4 regions of the Paenibacillus sp. G2S3 genome follow, and region 3 is predicted to be linked to each of the others. Evidence: predicted binding sites of a transcription regulator. Region 3 holds the regulator's gene; each other region holds the start of a gene.
What was found. The regulator LexA, encoded in region 3, represses DNA repair genes until DNA is damaged. The targets are predictions, from matches to a motif close to CGAACATATGTTCG.
Positions count from the first base shown of each region.

Region 1: a site for LexA is predicted at 4,951-4,964, ahead of QNH28_RS02395 (YhjD family protein). Genes of this name have one in related genera too.
Region 2: a site for LexA is predicted at 5,596-5,609, ahead of QNH28_RS10275 (YhjD family protein). Genes of this name have one in related genera too.
Region 4: a site for LexA is predicted at 4,595-4,608, ahead of pcrA (DNA helicase PcrA). Genes of this name have one in related genera too.

Region 1 is NZ_CP126095.1:532,242-539,541, reverse strand. Features, by position in the region: gene QNH28_RS02410 (NusG domain II-containing protein) at 1-9, opposite strand, end outside; gene QNH28_RS02405 (alpha/beta hydrolase) at 740-1,675, opposite strand; gene QNH28_RS02400 (choice-of-anchor A family protein) at 1,848-4,295, opposite strand; cyclic di-GMP riboswitch class I at 4,404-4,494, opposite strand; gene QNH28_RS02395 (YhjD family protein) at 4,985-5,377, shown strand; gene QNH28_RS02390 (winged helix-turn-helix transcriptional regulator) at 5,831-6,205, shown strand; gene QNH28_RS02385 (NAD(P)H-dependent oxidoreductase) at 6,267-6,809, opposite strand; gene QNH28_RS02380 (YjcZ family sporulation protein) at 7,218-7,300, opposite strand, start outside.
Region 2 is NZ_CP126095.1:2,396,519-2,403,818, reverse strand. Features, by position in the region: gene QNH28_RS10325 (polysaccharide biosynthesis C-terminal domain-containing protein) at 1-145, opposite strand, end outside; gene QNH28_RS10320 (hypothetical protein) at 300-437, shown strand; gene QNH28_RS10315 (hypothetical protein) at 524-895, opposite strand; gene QNH28_RS10310 (S8 family peptidase) at 1,301-2,311, shown strand; gene QNH28_RS10305 (hypothetical protein) at 2,303-2,425, opposite strand; gene QNH28_RS10300 (GntR family transcriptional regulator) at 2,767-3,138, shown strand; gene QNH28_RS10295 (ABC transporter ATP-binding protein) at 3,135-4,028, shown strand; gene QNH28_RS10290 (hypothetical protein) at 4,025-4,708, shown strand; gene QNH28_RS10285 (hypothetical protein) at 4,750-5,280, shown strand; tRNA gene QNH28_RS10280 (tRNA-Leu) at 5,364-5,447, opposite strand; gene QNH28_RS10275 (YhjD family protein) at 5,635-6,081, shown strand; gene QNH28_RS10270 (hypothetical protein) at 6,156-6,374, opposite strand; gene QNH28_RS10265 (hypothetical protein) at 6,491-6,808, opposite strand; gene QNH28_RS10260 (xanthine phosphoribosyltransferase) at 6,910-7,300, opposite strand, start outside.
Region 3 is NZ_CP126095.1:3,762,252-3,769,551, reverse strand. Features, by position in the region: gene QNH28_RS16445 (cupin domain-containing protein) at 1-171, shown strand, start outside; gene QNH28_RS16440 (MBL fold metallo-hydrolase) at 168-950, shown strand; gene QNH28_RS16435 (hypothetical protein) at 1,075-1,653, opposite strand; gene QNH28_RS16430 (hypothetical protein) at 1,875-2,255, opposite strand; gene QNH28_RS16425 (L,D-transpeptidase) at 2,403-2,741, opposite strand; gene lexA (transcriptional repressor LexA) at 3,013-3,639, opposite strand; gene QNH28_RS16415 (LysM peptidoglycan-binding domain-containing protein) at 3,936-4,349, shown strand; gene QNH28_RS16410 (DUF896 domain-containing protein) at 4,460-4,669, shown strand; gene QNH28_RS16405 (hypothetical protein) at 4,719-5,246, shown strand; gene QNH28_RS16400 (HAD family hydrolase) at 5,280-6,065, shown strand; gene QNH28_RS16395 (FixH family protein) at 6,327-6,758, shown strand; gene metH (methionine synthase) at 6,938-7,300, shown strand, end outside.
Region 4 is NZ_CP126095.1:6,088,057-6,095,356, reverse strand. Features, by position in the region: gene QNH28_RS27060 (glycosyltransferase family 2 protein) at 135-1,034, shown strand; gene QNH28_RS27055 (undecaprenyl-phosphate glucose phosphotransferase) at 1,031-2,437, shown strand; gene QNH28_RS27050 (phosphatidylinositol-specific phospholipase C/glycerophosphodiester phosphodiesterase family protein) at 2,560-3,426, shown strand; gene pcrB (heptaprenylglyceryl phosphate synthase) at 3,589-4,308, shown strand; gene pcrA (DNA helicase PcrA) at 4,672-7,011, shown strand; gene ligA (NAD-dependent DNA ligase LigA) at 7,090-7,300, shown strand, end outside.

The sequences.
Region 1 (7,300 bases), 3.2 Mb from region 3:
GCGTTTCATAAAAATCTCCCTTATTTTTTAATTAAAAACCAGACTTATTAATTATAACGGTCTACCCCCAATCCTTCAATCAATGTTGGGGTTTAATGTAAGTTTTAGAGAACAGTTCACAAAATAGGCACGCAAAATAACCACCACAGCTCCATTTACTCTGGCTTTCTAGCTTTTCCGAATTAATCCACAAATAATCCAGCATACGATATATTCAAATCAAACGCTCTCTCTTGCTCTGCTTGTTCCCCTTCTAAAGCAAACAACCCTTATCTTGGAATTCATTATTATATTTGCCTTTTAAACAATACTGTGTTATATTTATATCGTATTTGTTTTTCGATATATTGAATATCCCCATCAAGAAGATGTCAGGCCGACTATTTTACACTTCGGCATTTTGGACACAGAGGCTTCATGTTTTCTTGCAGAAACTTTCCTTTTTATGAGACTAAATTCGAAATATAGCATTCCGATTCACACTGGCGCGGTCAATGGAGCCGCAAGGGCAAAAGAGAGGTAGGGCTTTTGTCGTATTGGAAGGATTATTCTCGCCACACGGCTGCTGGAAATAACAAGGAATTAAGACACCCGTTACTCACGAACGGCGGGGGATGAATATAACGAAAAAGCATGGCTGTACGAACCTTACATAAGGACACATGCCATGTGTGGAAAAATATAGGCGCCCGATAACCGCTACCTAGCGGATATCGGGCGCTGTCTACGTTCAGGACTTCTAATTTACATATTGATTCACAAAAGCTGTTACTACGTTTATATACCCCGTCTTATTCATATCATAAGCTAACCCATGCCCTGCTTGAGGCACTACGAACTTCTCTTTGGGACTCTGACATGCCTCATACAATTCATTCATCATACTATAAGGTACAAAGTTATCGGCATCGCCATGAATAAAAAGAATCGGCACCTTCGCCTTTCGTACCTGTTTCAAGGCAGACGCTTCACTAAAACCATACCCTGCTTTCAAACGAGTAATTAGACTCGCACTTTGAATAAAAGGGAAGCTTGGCAAGCGATACATACGCCGTAGTTGGTAGGCTAATTGTGCTTTAACTGAGCTGTAAGCGCAGTCCGAGACAACCGCTTTGACTTGCGGTGGTAGATTTTCTCCTGAGGTCATTAGCACTGTAGCACCACCCATAGAGACCCCATGAAGCACCACTTGAGCACTCGGCCCAGTCTTTTTAATCATATATTCAATCCACTGTAAATAATCCTTACGCTCATGCCAACCAAAACCAATATAATCCCCAGCGCTTTCCCCATGTCCTCTGGCATCGGGAATCAGAATATTAAAGCCCAGTCTCTCGTAATAGATTTTGGCGTACGCCCCCATATCCTTGCCTTTTCCAGAATAACCGTGGGCTATAATCGCTGTACGTCCTTCAGCACGATCCGAAAGGAGCAAGTATCCTCTTAGTTGTAGTCCGTCCTCAGATGTAATCTCAACATTCTCAAAGCTCTGACTGGAGATCCAATCCTTCCCCTCACCCCAAGAAGCCCCGGCAACCGGGGGATCAACCTTCAAATCACGATTATTACTCAAGAATTCCTTCGGTGCTCGTTTAATAGCAATTCCATAAAAGAAAAAGCCCGCATAGATCAGAGCTACTATGACGATAACAGCGCTAATGAAGAACCATACCAATTCATCTTCCCCGTCCTTTCCTCATATCCGTTGTAAATCAGTATACCATCTACTTAGATTGCGCCAAAATATAACAATCATGACAAAATAAAACCGCTATCGGAATATGTCCCGAAAGCGGCTTTACTATTCTTCACGGCATAGCTTGTGTTCACGCTACAATCACCGTTTATTATTTCTTGCTCGAGAATCTATTTCTCATCAGCAATCCGATAAGTGCAAAACCTAGACCAGCTACATAATAAGGGACTGGACTAGATTCTCCCGTTTTTGGAAGCTCATCCACAGGTGGATTACCTAGCGGAATTGTATCATCCACTACAGCGATATCACCTGGTGCCGGCGATGGTGTTACTACCGGTACTGGTCCTAATGGAATCTCATCATCATCAACAAGTATCTCTGTGTTGCTCGACGGTGTTGGTGTTGGCACTGGTGCTGGAGTCGACGATGCTACAGGACCTAGCGGCACAGGATCATCATTAACAACGATAGTGCCGATTACGAATGACGGCGTCGGTGTTGGGAACACCGGAGCCTCCGGTGTTGGTGTTGGTGTTGGCGTTGCTTCCGACGACGGTGTTGGCGTTGGTGTTGCTTCTGACGATGGTGTCGGTGTTGGCGTTACCTCCGATGACGGTGTCGGCGTTGGTGTTGCTTCCGACGATGGTGTCGGTGTTGGCGTCACTTCCGGCGTTGGTGTTGGTGTCACGACCGGCGTTGGTGTTGGCGTTACGACCGGCGTCGGTGTTGGCGTCACGATCGGCGTTGGTGTCGGTGTCACGATCGGCGTCGGTGTTGGCGTCACGATCGGCGTTGGTGTTGGTGTCACGATCGGCGTCGGTGTTGGCGTCACTTCCGGCGTTGGTGTTGGTGTCACGACCGGCGTTGGTGTTGGCGTTACGACCGGCGTCGGTGTTGGTGTCACGACCGGCGTTGGTGTTGGTGTCACGACCGGCGTTGGTGTTGGTGTCACGATCGGCGTTGGTGTTGGTGTCACGATCGACGTTGGTGTTGGCGTCACGATCGGCGTTGGTGTTGGTGTCACGATCGGCGTTGGTGTTGGTGTCACGATCGGCGTTGGTGTTGGTGTCACGACCGGCGTTGGTGTTGGTGTCACGATCGGCGTTGGTGTTGGTGTCACGATCGGCGTTGGTGTTGGCGTCACGATCGGCGTTGGTGTTGGCGTCACAATCGGCGTCGGTGTTGGTGTTACGACCGGCGTTGGTGTTGGTGTCACGATCGGCGTTGGTGTTGGTGTCACGATCGGCGTTGGTGTTGGTGTCACGATCGGCGTTGGTGTTGGTGTCACGATCGGCGTTGGTGTTGGTGTCACGATCGGCGTTGGTGTTGGTGTCACGATCGGCGTTGGTGTTGGTGTCACGATCGGCGTTGGTGTTGGTGTCACGATCGGCGTTGGTGTTGGTTTTGGTGTGTGTGTCGGTTTCGGTGTGTGCGTTGGCTTCGGTGTCGGTGTTGGCTTTGGTGTGTGTGTTGGCTTCGGCGTCGGTGTTGGCTTCGGTGTCGGTGTCACGCATGGCGTCGGCGTCACGATCGGCGTCGGTGTTGGTGTCACGCTCGGCGTCGGTGTTGGTGTCACGGTTGGCGTCGGTGTTGGTGTCACGGTTGATGTCGGTGTTGGTGTCACGGTTGGCGTCGGTGTCACGGTCGGCGTCGGTGTTGGTGTCACGGTCGGTGTCGGCGTTGGTGTCACGGTCGGCGTCGGTGTCACGGTCGGCGTTGGTGTTGGCGTCGTTCCTGGATCATCGCCATCGTATGGATGGTGGTGAAATTCGCCACCACCAGTACCTGTGAGCGAAGCCGCCACGAATGTTCCGTTAACCTGACCATTAATAAAATCAACATGAGCATAGGGGGCAAGTATGCTTCCCATTACACCTATGCCTGCCATATCAAGATACGCGGCTTGGCTAAAGTTAAGCAAAATTTTCTTACTGTTCAATACGTTATTAGGTAAAAATCCGAAGTTTTTCATTTTTACGTTAGAACCATCAATATTAATAATTGCAGTAGATCCTGAAGGAACATTTATTGTAATTCCGTAGGTACTAGAAACGTTATCTCCTGGAACATTAAAAACATTGACCACAGGATCTGCACCTGTCAAGGTAAGACTGCCATATTGGTACACTGTTGTTCCATTCGCCGGCAATGCTGCAAGTTCAGCTGATTTATCTCTCAAAGACTGACCTACAGCTGCAAAATCAATCGGACTTCCCTGAGTTCTCTTGCCTCCTTTAAGGAGCGTTGCATTACCAGCATAGATTCCACCATGCACGATATTCCCGTAAACAGAGCCATTGTTGAAAGTAAGATTTCCTCCAACAACAAGGGTGTCAGTGAAGGAGACCTCAGCAGCACTTAGCCTATCACCAACGCTGTAGTTGGTTAAAGTAACATTACCTCCAGCAGCAAACCTTCCCTCCGTATCCGAGAAGGTTGTAACATCCCCTAGGACAAACACATTGTAGTTTCCTGCAATCCCGAGTGTAGTAGAACTAGCATTAACAGTCCCGGCTCCCAAAGAGGAAAGCCCACTACCTACCGTCAATACCCCAGCTAATACTAGTGCAAGCAGCGGTTTCATTCTTCTTTTCAAAAAGCACACCTCCTAAATCTATGATTTATATTTAATCAGAATAATTACCAGAAACTCTAAGGACCTAATAACAAAAAAGACCGCCAAAAAGAAGTGGAATTCCCTTCTCATGGCAGTCGGACGGTCATAGCGCCTTTAAGACACTTTAGACTCCTGGACTTTGCGTCCCACCCTTTCAGGCGGTTTGCTATTATCATGATAATATATGTATTTCCGTGCAAATTAGAACTAGCATTTTAAGCATCCTATTAAATAATCGTCTATGACTTTTAATACTTTTGGACTAATGATAGTTTAGCGCTCTATCCCCACAATTGTCAATCAATTCCTTTTGATAATCACACATGTTAGCAGCCACAAAAAAAGCGCCTAAAGGCGCTTCACATAAAGGTTTTTCTTCAATTTTAAAGTAACTTTATATAGCCCAATATCGATATCCATAATGGAATACTTAGAATCAAACCAAATACCATTCCACGGAGGAGACTTCCTTCCTCTTTCATTTTAATTCTCCTTTTTATAAGTCTAAAGCATTAATTTTTATTATTACAATTTTAATATATTTTATTCTTTTTGATTTAGTTGTGAATTTTGTCACATTGGATTAGCTGTTTAGAAATACCATTGATTATTTTTGGGATATCGGGGTAGAATACGAATATACGTTCCCATTAGAGGTGATGAGATTCATGCATAGAGCTGAAAGCAGGGACAACATGCTGGTGAAATCTTATTTATTGCTTCCGATGATTTTATCAGCTTTCGAACGGGACTCCGCCATTCTATCTACACATTTACGAACACCCGCCCCCTATTTGGAGGTTCTTGGAACCGCCGCGGCAGTTGCTACGACAGATCTAAGAGATGTTCGTTCGGAGATGAGAAAACGGAGAATCAAGGTATATGAGCAGAACAGACTTAACACGGGGATCGAAGCCAAATTCATATGCCGTGGATACCATGAACGAATGCTGCTGTTAAACGACATCGTTGCTGCCCAAGCTGCCATTCATATGCGCAGATATCTGGGACTGGATATTTCATCTTTTAAGAGCTATGAAGAGCAATATCAGATTAAGTAAAGCTGCGTAAGAAGCTGCGCCCCCTCCCCCCATTCAATTAGCGAACAAAAAAAATAGGCCTTACCATGGGAGTTGGCAAGACCTGAGAGATTTATACCACAAAACACTGGGGGGTGTTTGGTGTCTTCAATATATACCTCGAACCTGAAAATAAGATGATGCTCACATGAAAATTACATTAAAAACTTCAATTCGTCGCTTAGGCTATCCGCTTGAATTACACTTTTGATTTCCAACCAAAGAAGCCCGCTTCACTGACAGAGAAAATCGACCGATTGATAGTTAGCCATCGAGTGCTTTGAACTTTTTTTTTAAAAATGATATAGTGAGTTCGTTGTTCGCAGGATGACTTGATAGCAGGTTGTAAAACATAATAAAGTCGTGACCTGAGTACGGAGCGGCAGCAGGCGTTTGCCTTTTCGTTGAATATTTTCTGAAGGAGGGTAATAGCCCATGAGTGATGAAATCTGTATACTGCCTGGCATTCAACAGAAGGACACTAGCTTCGGCTACACCTTGTCTATCATTAATGGTAAATATAAAATGACTATTCTCTACTATCTCTCTGAAAACAAGATCGTGCGGTTCAATGAGCTGCAACGGGGTATCGGTACAATACCTTTTAAGACGTTAAGCGTTATGTTGAAAGAACTGGAAGCGGACTGTCTCGTCAGGCGCGAGGAATTCCCCCAGATTCCCCCTAAAGTTGAGTATTCCTTGACCGAGAAAGGCCAATCGCTTATTCCGGTGCTGGATATGATGTGCACTTGGGGAGAGAAAAACTTCGTTCCAGCCGCGCAAGAGATAACAATACCGATTACAATTTAACGACTTATGATAAAAGCAGCATTTTCATTAATGAAAATGCTGCTTTTTGTTTCAACTCTAATTACATATTTTCGATAAATTCAACATAGCCTTGCGAACTGATGTCCAATTTCTTTAAGTAATCCGTACTTCCTACCGTTTCATATTCCGTGCCATAGAAGGCATAGAAGAAACGATAATCAGCGTTGCAGTACAAAAAAGTCGTGTCAAAGGGAGATAAAATACGGTCAAGCCCGTAGCGGAGTTTACCTTCTTCACTAAAGTCTTTTTCTCTTCCTCCGGCGGTGACAGCCAATGCGATTTTTCGATTTCTTAATTTATCACTCTTCGAGCCGTATGCCCATCCGTAAGTAAATACTTCGTCCAGCCACTTTTTAAGCAGAGGTGGACTACTAAACCAATAGACAGGGAATTGTAAGACAAGCTTATCATGCGCTTCAATCAGTTGTTGTTCCTTTTCCACGTTGATTTTTTCATCGGGATAGGCTTTGTGCAGCTCGTGCACCGTATATTTGTCTGGATATTTACGGAGTTCTTCGATCCAGCGTTTATTAACAACAGATGTTTCGATGCTTGGGTGTGTGACGACAATAAGTGTTTTCAATGGTGTATCCTCCATGTTTGAATCAGATTTAGGACTTGAGTATACCTCCCATCTTGCCATCGCGTAAGTATGCACTTTTAGTTCACGTACTTACCTAAAGGTAAGCACTGCAACCTGCCTGCACGTATGATTGATGTATAGTCTTCGGGGCGAATCTCGTCTTCGGTGTACACCCAAATATCACACAAGAGAGACTGGGTCATTCCTCCATTTTACTTGAGTAAAGGCTAGAAGATAGGTGTTTTCAAGACAAACGGCACGGTTCCGGGATCCCCGAAAACCGCGCCGTTATGCCATTCTTAGATATGCTGATGAAGGGAATTGAACTCCTGGGCTACACCAGAATAAGGCTGATATAACTCAGTGGAAGAACATCCTCAAGCTTCCAACCAAAATGTCCTTCACATTTTATAGCAAGATAGTCTTAGAAATAATTACAAGGAGGATAAACAGTACCAAGATTGCACCGGTAGATGTAAAGGCTCCTCCGA
Region 2 (7,300 bases), 1.4 Mb from region 3:
AGATGATTTTCAAGACTACACTCAGTAAATTACCAACCATATAAAGCTGAGGTTTCCCCATAGACTGCAATGAAATACCAAGTAAAATATTAAAAATTACAGGCACGACAAATACACCAAAAGTCTGTATGTAATCAACAACCATAGAAAAAAGCACTGAATTTGCTCCAACTTTAGAGCCAAGTGAGAATCCATCTGTCTTTTTTGTAGTTTGTGAGAAATACCCTGAACAGGCCGGCTGTATTTCAATATTACCTAAAGGAATTTATCTCTATGGTTATTGCTCGGAGGAGCAGAGAATGGAAACGATACAGAATATCGCTGCATATGCTAAAGCCGAATATAATACGGAGATTCCATTTGTCATCCAGACAGTCATTTTCACCGGAATGTTTCAGTGGGTTTATGAGATTCAAGTATGGTTAAAATCTGCATGATCTAAAATAAGACAAATAAAACAGCACGCGGCGAAATAGGATCGACACGTGCTGTTTACTACAGAATTAAAGCTGACTTGTCCAAACTAAAATCTAGCGACAAAAAATTCACGGTCTGCTGGGACGTTAAAACTCTTCAAAACTACTCCATTCTCGTCTCTTATTGTCAGCAGATAAGGTACTGAAGTTAATGTGCTAATCGTAGGGAATCTGGCCACACCGAAATCATCGAAATCAGCGTTCACAGTTGTGGTACCATTTTTTAATGTAGCGGTCCAGCCCGAAGAATCTTTAGGTCTGCTATTCGTACCTAAACTTGTAGCGAGAACCACAAATCTGTCCAATGTCTGTCTGATTCTCCGTTTCTTTCGGGTTGCAGCTGCCTTCACTCTTTTAGCTGCGAGGGCTTTGGCCGCCATAACGGCTTGTTTATTGACTGGCTTATTAATCATTGCCATTTACTTCACCACTTTCTTTTTAGGATACGATAGTAGATGCGAGATTGGCGCTTCCTGACCTCACTATTACCTACGATTTTAGAAATGTACTTTATTCCTAGATTCATAGATTCGTACCCACTGGATCGGTGGTGCATATAATGCACTTGTGAGGTGATCCATTAATAAATGAGCCGACAATTGTGGATAGAGCAATATAGTTCAAGGATCCATAGCGCGCTAAGAAAAAGAATTCAACACTCCCAAGTCCGTCGCGGTACATCCGCTAAAATTCCTATCATTATCAAATTCAAACAAAAAATGGCCCCAGCACAGCTGAAGTCATTAAAAAAACATCTAGAATCACACAACTTTCCTATCAAACATCATCTCCCCATACTAAATTCTGTATCATCACGAGTTTCAATGAAATGTCTGAAACAGATGTGCAGTTGGCATGGGATCGAGAAAATCTATGTAGACGGAATAAAAAGAACATCACTTTATATAGCGACGCCCTCCATCGGTTCTACCACCATCCAAAAGAAACAGGGACTTACTGGAAAAGGAATCAACATTGCCATTCTTGACACAGGAGTGTATAGGCACCCTGATCTGATTCAGCCCTGTAACCGTATCGTAGCTTTTAAAGATTTTATCAATCACAGAAAACTTCCCTACGACGATAACGGCCATGGGACTCATATCGCAGGGGACGCGGCAGGCAACGGATGGATGAGTAAAGGAAAATACAAAAGCCCTGCTCCAAAGGCAGGGATCGTTGGTGTTAAAGTACTTGATAAAAATGGTGACGGATATGACTCCACGATTATTAAAGGAATCGAGTGGTGTATTGTGAATCGAAAGCGGCTAAAACTGCGTATCCTTTCAATGTCATTAGGGGGTACGGTAAATTCAACTTGTGCAGACGACCCTTTGTGCCAAGCCGTAGAAAAAGCAATTAAGGCCGGACTCACTGTTGTGATAGCAGCTGGAAATAGCGGCCCTGGACGCAGGACGATCGAATCGCCTGGGATTAGTCCTTCTGCAATTACTGTAGGTGCAGTGGATGATCGCCGTACGCTCACACAAAAGGACGACCGGATTACCTCATATTCCAGCCGTGGGCCTGCACCCGGAGGACGGAAGAAACCGGACCTCGTAGCTCCTGGCGAGACCGTTATTTCTCTTCGCGCTCCTCGCTCCAAGCTAGATCGCGAGCTTCCTTACTTGCGAATCGCTAAAAATTACTATGTGTTGTCCGGTACCAGTGTCTCAACACCTATAGTCTCTGGTGTCATTGCTCAATTGCTGCAGAGAAATCCCTCACTAACTCCTAAGCAAGTGAAAAACATATTGAAAAAGAACACATTCTCTCTGAAACTCCCCCCTAACACAGCGGGCTCTGGTGAGATCAATGCAAGATTCTTATTGTGATTTTGCTTCCTTCTTTAAAGCTGTGATAACAGAAACTGATAACACTTCAGTAAATTTACCCGTAGGTTCAATTTCTAATAAAGAAGATTTCAAATCCGCTTTAAATCGTTCCAAGTGATCTCCAAATAAGCGCTTTGAAGCATAGGATGTGGAATACAAATTTCCAAGAATCGAATCCAAGGTCCATGTGATTGAATAACTTGGTAAAACCAGTGTTTCACTACTTCATTAACCTTAAGCTGCCAAGATAATGGCTCTTGCTCAACATTAAACGTATCAATAAAAGGCTGTTTGGAGCAAATCCGAACAGTTTTTTTTGTATGTCGATACGTCTGAACACGCTGTATTTGGGCTTGGTGAATCGACCAATTTACATAGAAATCATTGACAAATGAGTCCATTACCTATATGGTTAATTACATAACTAACTAACCAAAGAACTTGGCGGTGAATACATGGGAAGCTTAATGGATGATACTCGACCGATATTTATGCAGATCGCCGAACGCATAGAAAATGACATCATCGAAGAAACGCTGCTGGAGGAATCACAGGTTCCTTCAACAAATCAGTTTGCTGTTTTCTACCAGATCAATCCGGCGACGGCTGCGAAAGGTGTGAATTTGCTTGTGGATCAAGGGATTTTATACAAAAAGCGAGGAATTGGCATGTTTGTAGCTTCTGGAGCGCGCGCAGTATTGATGGAGAAGAGAAAAGAACAATTTTATGAGCAATATGTTGTAACTATGATCCGTGAAGCAGAGAAATTAGGAATTACGTTGGATCAATTAACGAAGATGATTCAGAGGGGAGATAATCGGTCATGAATGAAGTCGTTGAGGTCAAGGGACTGACCAAGTCGTATGGAAAGGTAACCGTCATCCAAGACATTAATTTTTCTTTAGAAAAGAACAAAATCTATGGTCTGCTTGGCAGAAATGGTGCAGGAAAAACAACGATCATGCACATGATTACAGCACAGTTATTCGCTACAAGTGGTGAGCTTAGAGTATTCGGGGAACATCCCTACGAGAATAACCGCGTACTCAATCAGATTTGCTTCATTAAGGAAAGCCAAAAGTATCCGGATACGTACCGTATTATCGACGTTCTAGAGGTATCTGCGTTATTTTTCCCTAACTTTGATCGAGACTACGCCCATTCCTTAATCAAGGACTTCAATCTCCCCCTAAAAAGAAGAATGAAGAAGCTGTCCAGAGGAATGCTCTCGGCGGTGGGTATTGTAATAGGTCTAGCTAGCCGCGCTCCGCTGACTATTTTTGACGAGCCTTATTTAGGTCTGGATGCTGTGGCAAGAAGCCTGTTTTACGATCGATTAATTGAGGATTATTCAGAATATCCGCGAACAGTTGTCTTGTCTACACATTTAATTGACGAGGTAAGCCAGCTATTAGAGCATGTCATTGTTATCGACAACGGTAAGCTGATTATCAATGAGGATGCTGAAGCTCTTCGCGGGCGGGCTGCTAAAGTTATCGGTGCGGCTGCGAAGGTCGAAGATTTAATCACCGGTAAAGAGATCATCTCTCGTGAATCCTTTGGCGGATTACTTTCTGCCACTGTTATTAGCTTAAACTCAACAGATCTATCACGTGCTGAGATGCTTGGTCTGGAGATCTCCCCGATATCTTTACAACAGTTAATTGTTCATCTTACAAACAGAAAATCCCAAGGGAAGGGAGTTGCAGTGCAATGAACCAAATGACAGGGATATTAAAAATGCACTATAAGGATAAATGGTTTTGGTTGTTTATGCCTTGGATTATATTATTGTCCAGCTTTTTGGTTAATCTTGTCATAGCTTTTTTCCTGCAAGAACCAATGTATACCGGCGGCCTAGTCTCAATCTTTATTTATATGTTTGTCATAGGTATCATCATTTTAGTACAGACCTTCCCCTTTGCCTTGGGCTTAAGCCTACGGAGGACAGATTATTTCATCGGCACATCCTTGATGGCCGTTTTAACAAGTGCCGGTTTCTCACTCCTTTTGTTCCTGCTATCTATTGTAGAAACCAAATTAACATCTGGATGGGGTGTGCAGCTACATTATTTTCACATACCATACTTGAATGATGGTACTGTCCTAGAGCAGCTGTGGATCTATTTCATGATTATGTTGCATATGTTTTATTGGGGATTTGTTATATCCAGCATCTTCCGTAGATTTGGTAGAAGTGGCCTATTCATTTTCGCAGCAGTCATGTTTATTCTGTACAGTGTCGCTGGATTGTTAATGACATATTATCAGTGGTGGGGAGATCTATTTAACTGGTTTGCTAGCCATACCGCATTTGAACTTGCCTTGTGGACCATGCCCTTGACGGTCTTGTATGCCCTCTTATCGTTCTGGATGCTTCGGAAGTCTACAGTATAAGACGCTGCCTGGAATATTGTTAATATTATAGGGGGTACTGTATGGATTATGTGAGGGATTACGCCATGTATGCTTCTATATTCGGTATGTTTAGTTTTAGTTGGTTTGGCTGGGCACAAGAAAATCCCAGATCCAGCTGGCGAAAATATATTGGCATAGCTTCTGGTGTATCCCTTCTCGTCTGCTTGATTGGTGTCTATTTAAGTGTGACGAACTGGGATGCTCCCTCCGTATTAAATGACAAGACCTCTTTTGATAATTATCTAATTTCTGTCTATATTGAATTATTTTTGGCTGGTGCCGGAGCTTCTATATTGATGAAATGTAAGTATAATGATTACGTTGCTCCTTGGATTGCCTTTGTTGTAGGTATTCATTTTATTGGCTTAAAAAGTGTGTTTAACGATTTTAGTTTATACCTTTTAGCAGCGCTTCTTGTTACAGTGTCTATCGCTTCACTATTCATATCTAGAAAACTTAAGGTCGCGAACAGTGCAATTACAGGCATGGGTGCTGGGACAGTTTTGTTCGCCTTCGCTCTATTAGGGTTAATTCGATATTTATCGATCTAGATACGATTATGCTAAAGTTATCTTGGAATAATTATATTCACAAAAAAGAAACTCCCTTGATTTCTCAAGGGAGTTTCTAGTGATGCGGTCGAGAGGACTCGAACCTCCACGGTATTGCTACCACACGGACCTGAACCGTGCGCGTCTGCCAATTCCGCCACGACCGCACATCATAATGACTACATATCAATCTTGCGGTCACAAGAAATATCATATCATGCTGAGATTAAAGCGTCAATATATTTTCCGATTTTTCTTATCGATCATTATTTTATGGATAATTATTGCTTTTACTTCCGAATATAAGGTATAATGAGAACAAAAGTTCGCATAATATAAATGAGGTGATTTATAATGGCGACTACAAAGTTGAAGACATCCATTGTTGATGAAGATATTACTAAAGAAGAACTGTCCCTGGTCAGAAGCTATTTGCTGCTAACGTTTATTCATAAAGTTTTCGAGCGTGACTGCCGTGTAATCAGCAAGAGTGGCCTGTTTAAGACCCCTCAGCTTTATATGGAGCTCGTGTCTGGCGCCACTAAGAAGACCTCATTAATGCTCCAAGAGGTTACGCGCGAATTAAGCTCACATGATCTGAAGATCACAACCGTTCGCCAAGATCAACGAGGAGTCGAGGCCTTGTACTCCTGTAGAGGATATCAAGGTGAGATGAATATATTATGGCCAGGATTCCGTAGAGAGATGATGCTGCGAATGCGTGCGTATCTCGGACTGTCCACAGAGCTCTCCATACTCTCCAGAGAAGAAAGCGACTCCCAGCTAGCTTTAAGTATTTAATCCGTCAGAGGCATAGATGTTAGCAGAACAGCTCCCCACCCAATTTGGGTAAGGAGCTGTTTTTGCTGCGGAAACTATATATTATCAGGTTCTTTCCTTGGTTCGCTGAAGGGTTGGAATAAATAATTCCGATCTAGCTTTACTACTCGTCTATTCTGACGACGTATCATCACCTGCGAATCATCCCAAGCCAGAACAATTCCTTTTACATCATTACTTTCTATGCCATCGCGCACCACACGAATTTTCTCGCCGGAAATTCGGTACGCATCCAATTGTTCATCGCTAATCATCATGATCCCTCCCTCTATATAGCTTATCCTATTTTCATTAAGAAAAAAGACCCAAATGAAAAATCATCTGGGTCTCATATAAGCAATTGACCAATTGCATGTCTACTAAAGCATTCTTATATCAGCGCTTCATTCTTCTCAAACCAGAAATCAAGAACTTTAGCGGACATCACACGTTGCTCCAGATACTCCACTTGGTTCGTTGTGAATTTCTCCCTCCAAGGGAAGGAAAGTTCCTCACATAAACCTTTAATTGTCAGAAGCTCTGACCAAGCTACATAGCGTTTGTACCAAAAAAACTGAGGATGTTCAATCATATAGGGATACAGATCGTCGAAATCCGTGTGTTTGCAATCCAGCGCACGCTCGAAGTGATCCTTGGCCTCGGTTAATTTATCAATAAAAAATTGCTCAGTCACCGGTTCTTTCCCCATTGTGACGCCTCCTCCCTATGTCTGATTTTATTATAAAGGAAAATCTATAGGGTGAAAAGCAGTTGTTTTAAAAATAGGCATGTTCTTATTTATAATTCGGGTTATTCCCCAAATTCAATGGTGCCTCCAGTAAGAGAGGTAATTCTTACGAGTGACTCCAGTCGGATGCCTTGTTCTTTGATCGTCCGAGCTCCAGCCTGAAAGCTTTTTTCCACTACAACACCAAGACCTACCAGCTCAGCGCCAGAGCGTTGAATGATCTTAATTAATCCACGCGCTGCATCACCATTAGCAATAATATCATCGATAAAGAGGATTTTATCCTCTGGAGAGATGAATTGGCGAGACAACATAATGTCGGTAACGATGCCTTTCGTAAAAGAAGGAACTCTTTCACAAAGTGCGTCCGGATCTGCTAATAGCGTTTTTTTGCGACGTGCAAAAACTAACGGCACCTTTAACTCATATGCGGTGGCAAATGCCACGGCAATG
Region 3 (7,300 bases):
TATCTTGATCTCCGAACGAATCAGGGTATAGATGTTTGTGAATATCCAGACTCAGGCAAAATCAACATTCTCCCTTATCAAGAAATCTATCAGGCGGATCAGCAAGCGGATTATTATAAAGGAGAAGAGCAGGTAAGGGAGAAATGGAATGGAATGGAGGATCACACTTGATTCAAGATCGATGGTTCACAGTCACGAAAATTGATCCAATTACTTATGCAATCAGTGAATATGGACATTGGGAAAAGGTGCACTCTTTTTTGTTGTTAGGGAAAGAACAAGCGGTGTTGATTGATACGGGATTAGGCATCGATAATATAAAAAGAATAACGGATCAGTTAACGGATTTACCTATCGCTGTCATCACTACGCATGTGCATGCAGACCATATAGGCAGTCATGGACAATTTGAGACGATCTATGTTCATAAAGAGGATGAGGATTGGCTGATTAATGGAATACGAGGTTTGTCACTTGCCCAGATCAGAAAAGATATGAGCCGAGATATTACTCTTCCTGTTCCTGAGACGTTTGATCCTAATACGTATACACCTTATCAAGGGAGACCAACAGCTCTATTGCAAGAGGGAGATGTGCTTGATTTAGGCGGGCGTAGATTAGAAATTTACCACACACCGGGTCATTCACCAGGTCATATTAGCATCTTTGATCATGCCAACGGGTATCTGTTTACAGGGGATTTGTTGTATGATGTTACGCCAATTTATGCTTTTTATCCCTCTACTAGTCCGGCAGATTTAGTGGCTTCTTTAGAAAAGATTGCGCAAATTTCAAATGTATCTCAAGTATTCGGCTCTCATAATACGTTGGGTCTAGATCCAGCTATTTTGCAAGAGGTTATGAAGGCAGTTCGTGAATTACGTGAACGTGATCTAGTCGCTCATGGTACGGGCATTCATCAATTTAACGGATTTAGTGTGCAATTTTAAAATGAATGTTGGATGCAGCGAAAACGGCCCTCTCAAAAGGACCGTTTTTTTGTCATTCCTTAAGGTTTTCAAAATTTCTAATTGGGAAAAGTAAAGAGAAGTAATAAGAGGTGGGAGGGGACGTCTATTCGGATACGATCGACCTGAAGAATGCATGCAATTGTTGTACTTGGGAGAAGGCTTCTTTATACTGATTATCGGATTGTTGAATAGGTAATAAACCTGGCAAGAAGGAGATGCTATACACAGAAGTCCCATTGCTGTTTATATATATTTTAAGTGTAAGTTCCTCGATAACTCCTGCCTCTTCGTCAGCGTTATTAAGCACATTAATATTCGCACTTGAAGCAGTTGTTTTACTGTTTTGTTGTCTTTTAGATACTTTTGAAAGGGTAAGTGCGTTAACAACAATCTCTGATCCCATTACATTATCGAAGGAGTATAGCTTTGCTATAGCTTTTTTGCTTGTCTTCGGATCACTGCTACCTATGGCTATTTTCTTATAAGATTCGTTGAGCGCGATTAAGTGAGACTGATTGGGGGGGATAAATGTTTTGGTAAATATGATGTTAAAAGATGAGATTGCGTTTAACAGCCTAGAAAGTTCTGAAGAAGCAGATAGCTTTTTTAATTCTAGAATAACGGCGCTTAGAATTAAGGCTACTCCTATAATAGCAAACATGTACATCAAGAAAATCAGCATGTAATCACACCTCCTGTTATCTCAGTAGAGCAAGATTTATTGCTTATTGAAAGATATGCCTGAATTCTCTCTACTAGTATCTGTTAAAAGCGAAAATCGTGGAAATTTAGGAACGGCTTCTTTTTAGAAAAAAGAAAACACCCAGAGATCTGCCGATTCTGCAATCTGAGTGCAAAATTGGGGCAGATGCCTGAGTGCTTTTTAATATAATTACGTCGAAATTATAAGAAATTGAAGGCTGTGATTTGATCGGTATAAACAATTAGCTGTTTGTATTCGATCGGAGATTCATAATTAGCGTAGACTCTTACAGTAACCTCGTTTAGGACTACAAAGTTATAGCTGAAATTTTTATCGGGATGTTCTGCACCTAAATAAGATATGTATTCATCTACAATGACATCATCCATCAGAGATTTTAAGTCAAATACATCCTCTTTATTGGAGGCGGAAGGGGAGATCGTCCCTTGAATGCTGCCGAATGAGGTGAGCAGATTTACTTTTTTTCCACTAGCCTGATCGTTATTTAATAATAAGCCAGAGAGTTTAACAAGTGCATCGACTTTGAAATCGACGAGAGTTCTAATTTTTGAGTTGTTCAAAACTAAACACTTCCTTTCAATTTGAAATCCTGTTAACAATATTCGACATATAACCGCATAATTCCTAGTTCGTCATCAAAAATACTTAAATACAAACACACCCCATCCATGGAACTAGGAGTGAGGCGTGTTTATCTATGGATAGATTTAATTCCTGATCGTTACTTGTGTTCCAATCGGAACAATCGCAGCTAGTGCTAATACATCCTCATTGTACATACGAATACAACCGTGGGAAACCTCGTGCCCTATGGATGCGGGATCATTATTTCCATGTATCCCATAGTGAGGCTTAGATAGACCCATCCAAAAGACTCCAAATGGACCACCTGGATCGGGTTGTTTGTTAATGATTGTGAAATCACCTAATGGTGATTGAGTTAACATTTTACCGATTCCGACGGGGAATCCCCTGATCACAGTATCATTATCAAGAAGATAAAGCATACGCTGCGTCAGATCCACTATAATTCGGTAATTTGGCATTGCGCAACACTCCTTTCTAAATAGGATATGAGCAGGACGCCTAAACGGTTATTCATTAAAAATGGCCATTTTAATCAATGAGAACATATGTTCTAAAGAGGATTAGTTGAACAAAATAGCAGAAAAAGAGCTGTTCCACATTTGCGGAACAGCTCTTTTAAAATCTAAGAAAATATATATTTAATACAACACATTTTCCTTATACTTCTCGCAGAAACGGATACCATCCCTTAGAGGGCGGTATCCGTTTACGATTGGTAGGAGTGCATGCTTAGTGGATATCTCGAAATAATCCGATAACTCTGCCGAGAATGGTCACGCGATTAAGGCGAAGAGGCTCGTACGCCGGATTCTCCGGCTGAAGACGGATATGATCACGTTCTTTATAAAAGGTCTTCACGGTTGCTTCATCTTCTTCGGTCATAGCTACAACGATATCTCCGTTGTCAGCCGTTTGTTGTTGGCGAACAATTACATAGTCACCATTCATAATTCCTGCTTCTACCATACTGTCACCTTGAACCGATAACATAAATACTTTGTTATCTCCAACATAGTGAGTTGGAAGCGGGAAATAGTCTTCAATATTCTCAGTAGCAGTGATAGGAACCCCGGCGGTAACCTTACCTACGACAGGAATGCGAGCGACGGTTTGTGCGAAATGATGGACATTCTCGGAATCCTCTTGGCCAAGCAATTCTATCGCACGAGGCTTCGTTGGATCTCGACGGATAAGTCCCTTCTTCTCTAGCCGATCCAAATGACCGTGAACTGTGGAGCTGGAAGCAAGTCCAACAGCTTCACCAATCTCCCGGACGGAAGGAGGATAACCCTTGCTGCGGACTTCGCTACGTATAAATTCCAGGATCGCCAGCTGGCGACTTGAAATCTTTGACATTGGAATCAACCCCATATAGTAATGTTTGGGAAAATTATAACATAGAACTACCGTTCGCACAAACATAAGTTCTAACTATTATAAATATTAATTCGAAAGAGTTAATAAATGGTAGTCTCGTATTGATTACGTTTCCTTCATCTAAATGATAAGAGTGATTTTTTTATATGAATAATATGGTAAATATTAATTTCAGAAAAAAAGAGAACAATTGTTCTGAAATAGTATTGAACAAAACACATGTTCGTGTTATTATAATCTCAAAAGTAAGAACAAGTGTTTGGAGGATGATATTCATGTTAAAATACAGTACATACCGTAGCATCTACGATAAAGCCCCCGTGGTTGAATCTTTAGGACATAATCCTATTTCCCGAAATTCTGCTCAGATTAAAGAGTTTACAGAGCATTTGCTTCAAGGACTGATGCGTTTATTCCGGAGAGATTTTGTTATTAAGCTGACATTGATTATTGTGCTTGTACTATCAGGGCTTACAGTAGTAGGTAATGTATTTGCAGGATCTACTACTTTAATGAAAGATGAGAAGCGCGTAGTGGTTGAACGTGGAGATACACTTTGGAGTATTGCACTTGAGAATAAACCTTCTGATATGAAGACGGCTGTATATATAGAAGGAATTAAAAAATCCAACGGTATTAAAGGCAGTCAGATTAATGCTGGAGATATCCTCACTTTACCTATTTATTAATATTCTAAGAACATAATAAGAGGACATGAAGAGCTTGCAGGGAGTAAACCTTGACAAGCTCTTTTTCTCATGGCAGAGTTAGAATTAATTTATAAGGGGAGGGAAAGTTTTTGAATATTGATGAGTTGGTCGCGCGTATTAACGAATTGGCACGCAAACAGAAGAGCGTAGGCCTTAATCAAGAGGAAACGGCGGAACGCGCCAAGCTTCGTGAAATTTATTTGGGGAATATTCGCAATAACTTCCGAGCACAGTTGAATACGATTGAATTGGTCGATAATGATGAGCATGAACAAGGTAACAAGGGGCTTAAGCATTAACACCCTGTTCCTTTTCATAGATATTACTGGATGACTAGGGGGAACGCATATGGCCCGTTCTTGGGAAAGAATGGTTCAACGCAACACACAGCAAATTAACAAGCAAAGAAAGAAGCAGGGGAAGGAAACGATTTACGCATCTAGATCTAAGTCTCCTGGTAAGAACAGTGAAACCTTTAAAGGCCGTAATATTGCATTTCCAGTAGTGTTATTGGTGCTTGGTACTATGTTTTGGATGATTGGTTCAGTGGATCAGGCCAAAGGCAATGGTATGCTTATGAACTGGCTAGGAGTCGTTTTGTATTACTTACTGGCGGCGCTTCTGTTCTTTCGACGTCCGTACTTGAAGGTAGAGAATGCTAGACTATCTACTATAAAATTCAATCGCGAACGTTATCTGCCAGCTTCTGATATTGAGAAAATCATCCTTTCGCGTGGAGCTGTTGTCATTAAGCATAAAGGCAAACGCACGAAATGGATTTTTACCAGACTTATGAATCGTTATGATACAAATGCAATGGGGACTAGACTGGAAGCATTCGCAAAAGCTCACCAAATTGAAGTAGTTCACGATTAGAAATTAACCAGCCATGGGAGAGGGAGACCTGTAATGCCAATTTCCGCCGTACTATTTGACCTTGATGATACACTGCTCTGGGATGATCGGAGCGTCAATGAAGCATTTCGTTCTGCATGTGAAGCCGCCGGGGACACGATTGATCCACAAGAACTGGAACTTGCGGTGCGTAAAGAAGCCATAGGACTATATGAATCCTACGAAACGAACCCATTTACAAAAATGATTGGGATTAATCCGTTTGAAGCACTTTGGGGGAACTTTACTGCAGGTGAACAGCCGGAATTCCGTCAATTGGAGCAGCTTGCACCGGGATACCGTAAAGAGGCATGGCGTCGTGGTCTTGCAGCACTTGGTGTAGAGGACGAAGGTCTTGCTGAGACGTTAGCAGCTAAATTCGCAGCGGAGCGTAGAAATCGACCTTACATCTATGAAGAAACGATTCAAGTGCTTGAAGAGCTGAAGGGAAAAGTTAAGCTATTGCTTTTGACTAATGGATGCCCTGCATTGCAACAAGAGAAACTAGATGGCGTACCTGAAATCGTTCCTTTCTTTGATCACATCGTGATTTCTGGAAGCTTCGGCAAAGGAAAGCCGGATAAGGATATTTTTCTGCATGCTCTGGAGCTTCTAGATATTGCACCTGAGCAAGGGGTTATGGTCGGAGATAAGCTTACAACGGATATTCGTGGTGGGTTGGCAACAGGTTTGACTACGGTTTGGATTAATAGAAAAGGCAAACAGCCAGATCCGGAAATTCAGCCGGATTATGAAATCAAACATCTTGGAGAGCTTCTTTCATTGGTCCAATCTTTATAAAGTTGAGTAGAGGCTTACATTCATTTAAGCCTTATGAAGACAGTGAGTTCCTGGGTAACTAGGAGGCTTGCTGTCTTTTTTTGTATCTACATAATGCTTAGAAAGATTGCTGAGATTTATGAGTATATGATTTAAGTCACAAGAGTTAGGCTGAATTGATGCGAAATACTGAAAAACCAATAATAATGTGTATAATAGATGGAGAATGTATAACATGAATTGGTAGATTCATAGTATTCAAATCGGCTGGGAGGACTCTAAATGAAGATTTCAAGAACAATAGTTCCTTTATTATTAGGTGCAACACTTTTAGTACTGGGAGGATGTTCATCAGACCAAACCAAACAATCTGGAATACATAATATGAATATGAACATGGACATGTCTATGGAGCCTATCAAGGTCGAGTTACATTGGAGTCCTGAAGAGGTTGTTGTAAATCAGAAGGTGACCTTTGAGGCTGTGGTGACGCAAGAAAACTTAGCTGTGGATGATGCGAAAGAGGTTTTATTTGAAATTGTGAGGAAAGATGATGAGGAACAGAAAATTGAGCTTAAAGGGAAGCTAGTCGGTGATGGAATCTATCAAGCAGAAGGAGCACTTGCGAAAGAAGGACAATATATTGTTACATCGCATGTAACTGCTAGAACTCAGCATTCTATGCCTAATAAAGAACTCTCTGTGAAACCATAATTAAAAAGAATAGCAATTATAACCTGTAATTACAGATAATGCAGAGTGGAAAGGAAGGCTTTCCGAAATTCCTTTATTCTGCTAAACTTACTCTAATGTTTTACTGGGGGGACTATACGTTGGCTAAATATACACTTGAGGAAAGCTTACAACAAAGAATATTAATTCTAGATGGTGCAATGGGCACAATGATCCAACAGGTGCCTCTGACAGGTGAGGATTTTGGTGGGGAAGAATTAGACGGCTGTAATGAAATGCTAGTATTAACTCGTCCAGAAGTAATTCAGACGATTCATGAGCAGTATCTTGAAGCAGGTGCTGATCTCATTGAAACGAATACATTTGGTGCAACGTCTGTTGTACTTGCTGAATATGATATTCCGCAGCGGGCTCGTGAAATTAATCTGGTTGCAGCAAAGCTAGCTCGTAATGCCGTTGATAAATATGATACACCAGATCGTCCCCGTTATGTCGTAGGTGCAATGGGTCCTACAACAAAGACACTCTCTGTTACAGGAGGCGTCACTTTCCAAGAGCTCGTT
Region 4 (7,300 bases), 2.3 Mb from region 3:
GAAACGTCACCTACTCTCAGGGAGGTTTTATGTTATAATTATTGTCGGTAGATTACTATATTTGTCAGGAGCGTTACGCAGTGAATGTAGATGTAAGCATACTTATTGTTAATTACAACACATGTCGCCTGACGATGGATTGTCTCAGGTCGGTGTATGACTCAGAAACGAACTATTCCTATGAAATTATTTTAATAGACAACAATTCCCATGATGATTCGGTAGAGAAGATTAGTAGAGAGTTTCCAGGTGTAATGTTGATCGCAAATAACGACAATGTCGGTTTTGCCCGTGCCAATAATCAGGGGATGGAAGCTTCATCCGGACGGTATGTGCTGCTGCTGAATTCAGATACGGTGGTACGTAAGGATACGCTAGAGACGATGATCTCCTTTATGGACAGTCGGCCTGATGTAGGAGCGTCAGGGTGTAAGATTATTTTACCGGATGGGTCGCTAGATAAAGCTTGTAAGCGGGGATTTCCTACACCGTCTGCATCCTTCTATTATGCTTTTGGATTTAGCAAGCTGTTTCCGGATCGTCCGAGGTTTAACGGTTACCAGTTAGGTTATCTGAACCCTGATCTTGATTACCCGATAGATTGTCTGGTTGGTGCGTTTATGCTGCTGCGGCGGGAGACGATTGATCAGGTGGGTGGATTGGATGAAGAGTTCTTTATGTACGGTGAGGATTTAGATTGGTGTTATCGTATTAAAGAGGCTGGTTGGGAGATTTATTATTATCCGAAGACTTCTATTGTGCATCTTAAAGGTGGCAGCGCCAGACGCAGACCGTTTAAGATCGTCTATGAATTCCACCGGGCAATGATTTTATTTCATCGTAAGCATTATAGTAAGAAGTACAACAGTATGATAAATGGAACAGTATATGCTGGAGTTGGCGTGAAGTTCGCACTTTCGCTTTTGCGGAATGCCTTAACTTCTCCTAAAAGAGTTCCATCACCTGCACAGAGTCTTAACTCCACTAATGAAACAGGTGCACGTAACGAAAAGAACACTGAGGTGAATTTATGATTCGGCGTAATCAGAAATTTTTAACACAGCTCTATATGGTTGCTGACTTTATTGTCATCCAGATCTCTTTTTTAGCGGCTTGGTGGCTTAAGTTTAAAAGTGGATGGATGGATTTTTACAATCCGTTGCCTGTAGAGTCGTACGCTTACTGGAGTATGATTTATGGCGGAGTTGCAGTGTTAATCGGTATATTATTGTCACTGTATTTGCCTAAACGTAAGAAACGTTTTGTCGATGAATTTATCAAGATTTTCCAAGTTCATATCATGAGCATATTCATTTTACTCGGTCTGATGTTCTTTGTGAAAGAAATCGATATCTCTCGTACCTACCTTGCTATTTATATGGGATTTAACGTTCTTTCTATTATGCTGTACCGTTATGTGCTGAAGAAGATGCTTAAATCTTTTCGCGAAAAAGGCTTTAATCGACAGTTCGTACTTATCATCGGCGCAGGTACACTTGGTAAAAGATTCTATAACAATCTGGAGCAATACCCCGAGCTCGGATACGAAGCGATTGGTTTCTTGGATGACTATCATACTTGGGATGGAATTGAGGAACAGCGCTATAAACCGATTCTAGGAACGGTTGACCAGTTGTCTGGAATGCTAGAGATGCTGCCTGTGGATGAGGTTATACTCGCGCTGCCACTTGATGCGCATTCGAAGTATCCTTCAATTATTGCGGCTTGTGAAAAAGCAGGCGTACGCACATTGATTATCCCTGACTTTTTCGACTACTTACCAGCCCGTCCTTACTTTGATAACTTTGCAGGCATGCCAATGATTAATGTTCGTGATATTCCACTAGATATGACGGGTAATAAGATGGCAAAACGATTGTTTGATATTGTGTTCTCTTTGTTCGCCATTATTATGATCTCTCCCGTGATGCTTATCGTGGCTCTTGGTGTTCGTCTGACCTCTCCGGGACCGATTATATTCCGGCAGGAACGTGTGGGATTGAACCGTCGTAATTTTATGATGTATAAGTTCCGCTCCATGAAGATGCAGCAGGACGGCGAAGAGGATACGGGCTGGAGTACGCGAGAAGATCCTCGTAGAACTAGATTTGGTACCTTTATTCGTAAGACAAGTCTGGATGAGCTTCCGCAATTTTTTAATGTGTTACTGGGACATATGAGTGTAGTTGGTCCTCGGCCAGAACGCCCATATTATGTAGAACAGTTCCGTGACGAAATTCCAAAGTATATGGTAAAACACCATGTACGCCCTGGAATCACAGGTTGGGCACAGAGCAATGGACTTCGCGGTGATACTTCCATCGAGGAGCGGATCAAACACGATATTTTCTATATCGAGAACTGGTCTTTACTGTTCGACATTCGAATTATTTTTAAAACGATTCGCAACGGCTTCGTCAACAAAAATGCTTATTGATTCCTGCACTTATTCAGATTTGCTAAAACTTTAATTGGATCCCCGTTTCTACCTATGGTAGAGCGGGGTATTGTTTTTCTATTGGTTTTATAATCTAAACTTTGCAAAGGAAACTCTCAACTATGGATAAGAAAAAGATTGTTGCTACTGTAATTGTAATTGGAGCTCTTATCATGTTATTTGTAATCGCTTTTAGTAATGAAGACGAACAGCCTGCAAGTGGTTTTGAGGCTCACAAGGTCGTAGCACATGCCATGGGTGGCATTAACGGCCATACATACACCAATGCCTTTGAAGCATTTGTTGCTAATTATGCTCAGGGAACTCGTGTATTTGAAGTAGACTTGTTATTATCGGCTGATGATCAGTTAGTTGGTAGACATGAGTGGTCAGGCAATATGAGCAAGCTTTTAGGTCAGTTGGATGTTCTTCCTGCTAATAAACAAGGGGTAGTACTAGATTATAAGGAATTCATGAACAGTCCAATCCTGAATATATACTCCCCGATCGATGTCGAGAAGTTGCTTGATCTGATGCAGCATTATCCAGATGCCTATATCGTGACCGATACGAAAGAAATCAAACCCGAACTTATAAATAAACAATTTACACTGTTGGTAGAAGCGGCACAGGATCGGGAACCAGCCATATTAGATCGAATTATTCCACAAATATATAACCAGTCGATGCTTGATGAGATTAATAAGATGTATTCTTTTCCAGAAGTGCTTTATACCCTATACCAATCCAAGGATACGGATGAACAAGTTATTGAGTTTGTTAAAAAAACAGGTGTGGATATTACAATGCCAGTTAGCCGAGCCACCAAGAGCTTTGTTAAAAAGCTGAAGAAGGCTGGCGCTCGTGTGTATGTTCATACAGTAAATGAAGAAGATGAAATTCGGGAGCTGTCCCGTATGGGAGTGGATGGTTTCTATACTGATTTTGTGCCCGAAGAGGATTTAATTAACATTACAGGTTTACGGTGAAATCTTAGACCTCATATTACCATAAAAAAACACGAAAAAATGTTCGTATTTTTGTTCGCTTTAAATTGACACACCTGCTGCGCTGGCATAGACTAGATCTATATCTTTTGCGGCGGCAGGAGTGTCTTTGTCTTGCCCAAATGACTATTAAGGATGATTCTCATGAAATCAGTGCAGCAAATGATCAAACCTTGGCGGCATGTGTTTAAACTAGACCCTGACCGGATGATTTCGGATGAGGATTTGGAGGCCGTTTGCTTTTCTGGCACGGATGCCATACTGATAGGGGGCTCAACAGGAGTAACCTATGAGAATACAGTGGATCTCTTATCAAGAGTAAGAGGGTTTGAGTTACCCTGTGCACTAGAAGTATCCGAACTTGAAGCTGCTGTGCCCGGATTTGATCTTTATATGATCCCTATGGTGCTTAATACGCCTGATCCAGCCTGGATCGTAGGCCATCATCGCCGAGCTATTGAACGCTATGGATTTATGATTCCATGGGATTCGTTATTAACGGAAGGCTATATTGTGCTGAATAGCGACTCTTCCGTTGCGCGGATTACAGGGGCCGAGACGGCCATTGATGCTGAAGAAGCGGCTGCCTATGCCCAGGTTGCGGACAGGCTGATGTCACTGCCGATTGTTTATCTTGAATACAGCGGTAGGTTCGGGGATATGGAGACCGTGCGGACAGTGCGTGAAATGGTGGAGCGAGCCCAGCTTTTTTATGGTGGGGGCATTACTTGTGAGGCAGAAGCCGAGCAGGCAGCAGCTCTATGTGATACAGTAGTGGTCGGCAATATTATTTATAGTTGTGTACAGCAGGCGCTGCTAACAGTTGCGGCTGTGAAAAAGACAGTACAAGAGCAATTCGATTAAAATATAAGAAAGTATAAGTTTCACGTTATACATTATCCTTATATTTTTCGCATAAACACTTACCGTCCTTATAAGGACGCCAAGAGCGTTTATGCTTAGTGGTTATTTTTAGGACTACTTATGATGACTTGACGTGCGGACAGAGCGGAGGGTCGGAGGGATTCTGGAGAAACGCCAGTGGTCGCCTTTAAAGATCCATTTCAACCGATAATCTCTTTATTGGAATCAAGAAATTGGGCTTTAACAGCGATCGTAAGAACCCTCCGAACCCGTAGTGGCTTGTTCTCGAACGGTTAATCGCTAATTTTGAATTTTAGCTCTTAATGATTTGTAATTTCATTTTTAGAAAGGAGCATGTTACACATGCAACTTATTAGCATACAAGACGCAGTAAGTCGACTGAATCCTCCACAAAGACAGGCTGTGGAAACTACTGAAGGACCACTTTTGATTATGGCTGGTGCGGGCAGTGGGAAGACGAGAGTGTTGACTCACAGAATTGCCTGGCTGATTGCCAATCGAAAGGCGCCGCCTTGGGCGATTTTGGCGATTACGTTTACGAATAAAGCCGCGCGGGAAATGCAGGAACGTGTATCTAAGCTTGTCGGACCTGAGGGAAGGGATATCTGGGTATCTACCTTTCACTCTATGTGTGTTCGGATTTTGCGGAAGGATATTGAGCGGATTGGCTTTACCTCCAACTTCTCCATTCTGGACTCTACAGATCAGTTATCCGTAATACGTAACTGTATGAAGGAACTGAATATTGATACGAAGAAATTCGAACCAAAAGCTGTGCAGGCTATCATTAGCGCATCCAAGAATGAGCTGATCACTCCGGCGCAGTATGAGCAGAAGGTTGGCGATTATTTTGAAGGCTTAGTTGCAAAGGTATATAAGATGTATCAAAGGCGTCTAAGAAGCAATAACTCGCTTGATTTTGATGATTTGATTATGAAGACGATCGAACTGTTTAAGGAAGTTCCCGAGGTCCTTGATTTCTACCAAAAGAAATTCAAATACATCCACGTGGATGAGTATCAGGATACGAACAGAGCGCAGTATATGTTGTGCCGTATGCTCGCTGATAGCCACCACCGGATTTGCGTGGTAGGGGATAGTGACCAGTCCATTTATCGCTGGCGCGGAGCGGATATTACGAACATTCTCAATTTTGAAGAGGACTATCCAGAAGCGAAAACCATTCTTCTAGAGCAGAACTACCGTTCAACTGCTAATATCCTAAATGCAGCCAATGGAGTAATCGCGCTCAATAGTGGACGGAAGCCGAAGAGGCTGTGGACCGATTCCGAGGAAGGCGCCAAGATTAAGGTGTATCGGGCGGACTCCGAGCATGATGAAGGGTATTTTGTAACCGGGGAAATCAGTAAGAATGTGAAACAAGGCCAAGCCTACCAGAATCACGCGATACTGTATCGTACGAATGCCCAGTCACGGGTAATAGAGGAAATTCTGATTAAATCAGATATTCCGTATCAAATCGTAGGCGGGATTAAGTTCTATGATCGTAAAGAAATCAAGGATCTGCTCGCGTATTTACGCCTGTTGTCTAACCCTGATGATGATATCAGTCTGACACGCATTATTAATGTACCTAAGCGGGGATTAGGGGATACAACGGTTGGCAAGCTGGCAGCTGCGGCTGGTGAACGAGGTGTTTCTATTTTCCGCGTACTGCAAACTGTAGATGATTTGGGCTTTGCTGGGCGGACACGGAATATGCTAGTAGAGTTCTACGATATGATTGAAGCTCTGCACCGTATGGTGGAGTTCCTGTCCGTAACCGAACTGACGGAAAAAATACTGGAGATGTCGCAGTACCGTTTGGAGCTGCAAAATGAAAACACACTCGAATCTCGCTCGCGACTAGAGAATATCGATGAGTTCCTGTCCGTGACGATGGAGTTTGAAAAAAATAACGAGGACAAGTCGCTTGTCTCCTTCCTCACAGATCTTGCGCTTATCGCAGATATTGATAGTGTGAACGATGATGAAGAGGATCGTAGTGATGCTGTTGTCTTGATGACGATGCACAGCGCCAAAGGTCTGGAGTTCCCAACGGTATTTATCGTCGGGATGGAAGAAGGCGTGTTCCCGCACAGCCGAGCCTTCCAAGACAACGATGAGCTCGAAGAGGAACGCCGGCTTGCATATGTAGGGATCACCCGCGCCGAGAAACAATTGTTTCTCTCTTGCGCGCGGATGCGTACGCTCTTTGGGCGGACGACGGCGAATCAGCCGTCCCGCTTCATTGAAGAGATTCCGGAGGAGTTGAAGGAGGATACCGCTAAGACGCAGGATCGCTTCCAACGCGGAGGCACGGAGGTAGGCGGTGCTTATGGCGGACGCGGCTTCAGTGGCGGCAGTCGTGGGAACTTCGGCGGCCGAGGTGGAGCCGCTGGTGCGGCGCCGATTGGCAGCGGAAGCACAGCGTCAGCAGCGACAAGCAAGAGCAGCGTGACCGTAACCTCCGGCGGCGCTCAGCGCGCTACTGGAGCAGGGGCTGCAGCAGCTGGCGATTACAAAGCCGGTGATAAGGTTTCGCACGGCAAATGGGGCACTGGTACCGTTGTAGCTGTAAAGGGCACCGGGAATGATACGGAGCTGCAGATTGCTTTTCCGGCACCAGTGGGTGTAAAACGACTGCTTGCAGGGTTTGCACCGATTACCAGGGTGGAATAATAGTAGGAAACGATTAACGAACGGATATTTAGACCACGCTAACCATTAGGAAACTTATTGACGGAGGGATGTACCTGCATGGATGCTATGCATGTGATGGAAGAGCTTGTTGCGGAGTTAAATAATTATAATTACCACTATTACACGCTGGATGCTCCGCTAGTCAGCGATAAGGAATACGATGTTTTATACGACAAGCTTGTAGCACTGGAGGCTGAGAGTGGCTTCGTACTACCGGATTCACCTACACAACGTGTAGGTGGAGAGCTGCTTAAGGGCTTCACGCCGC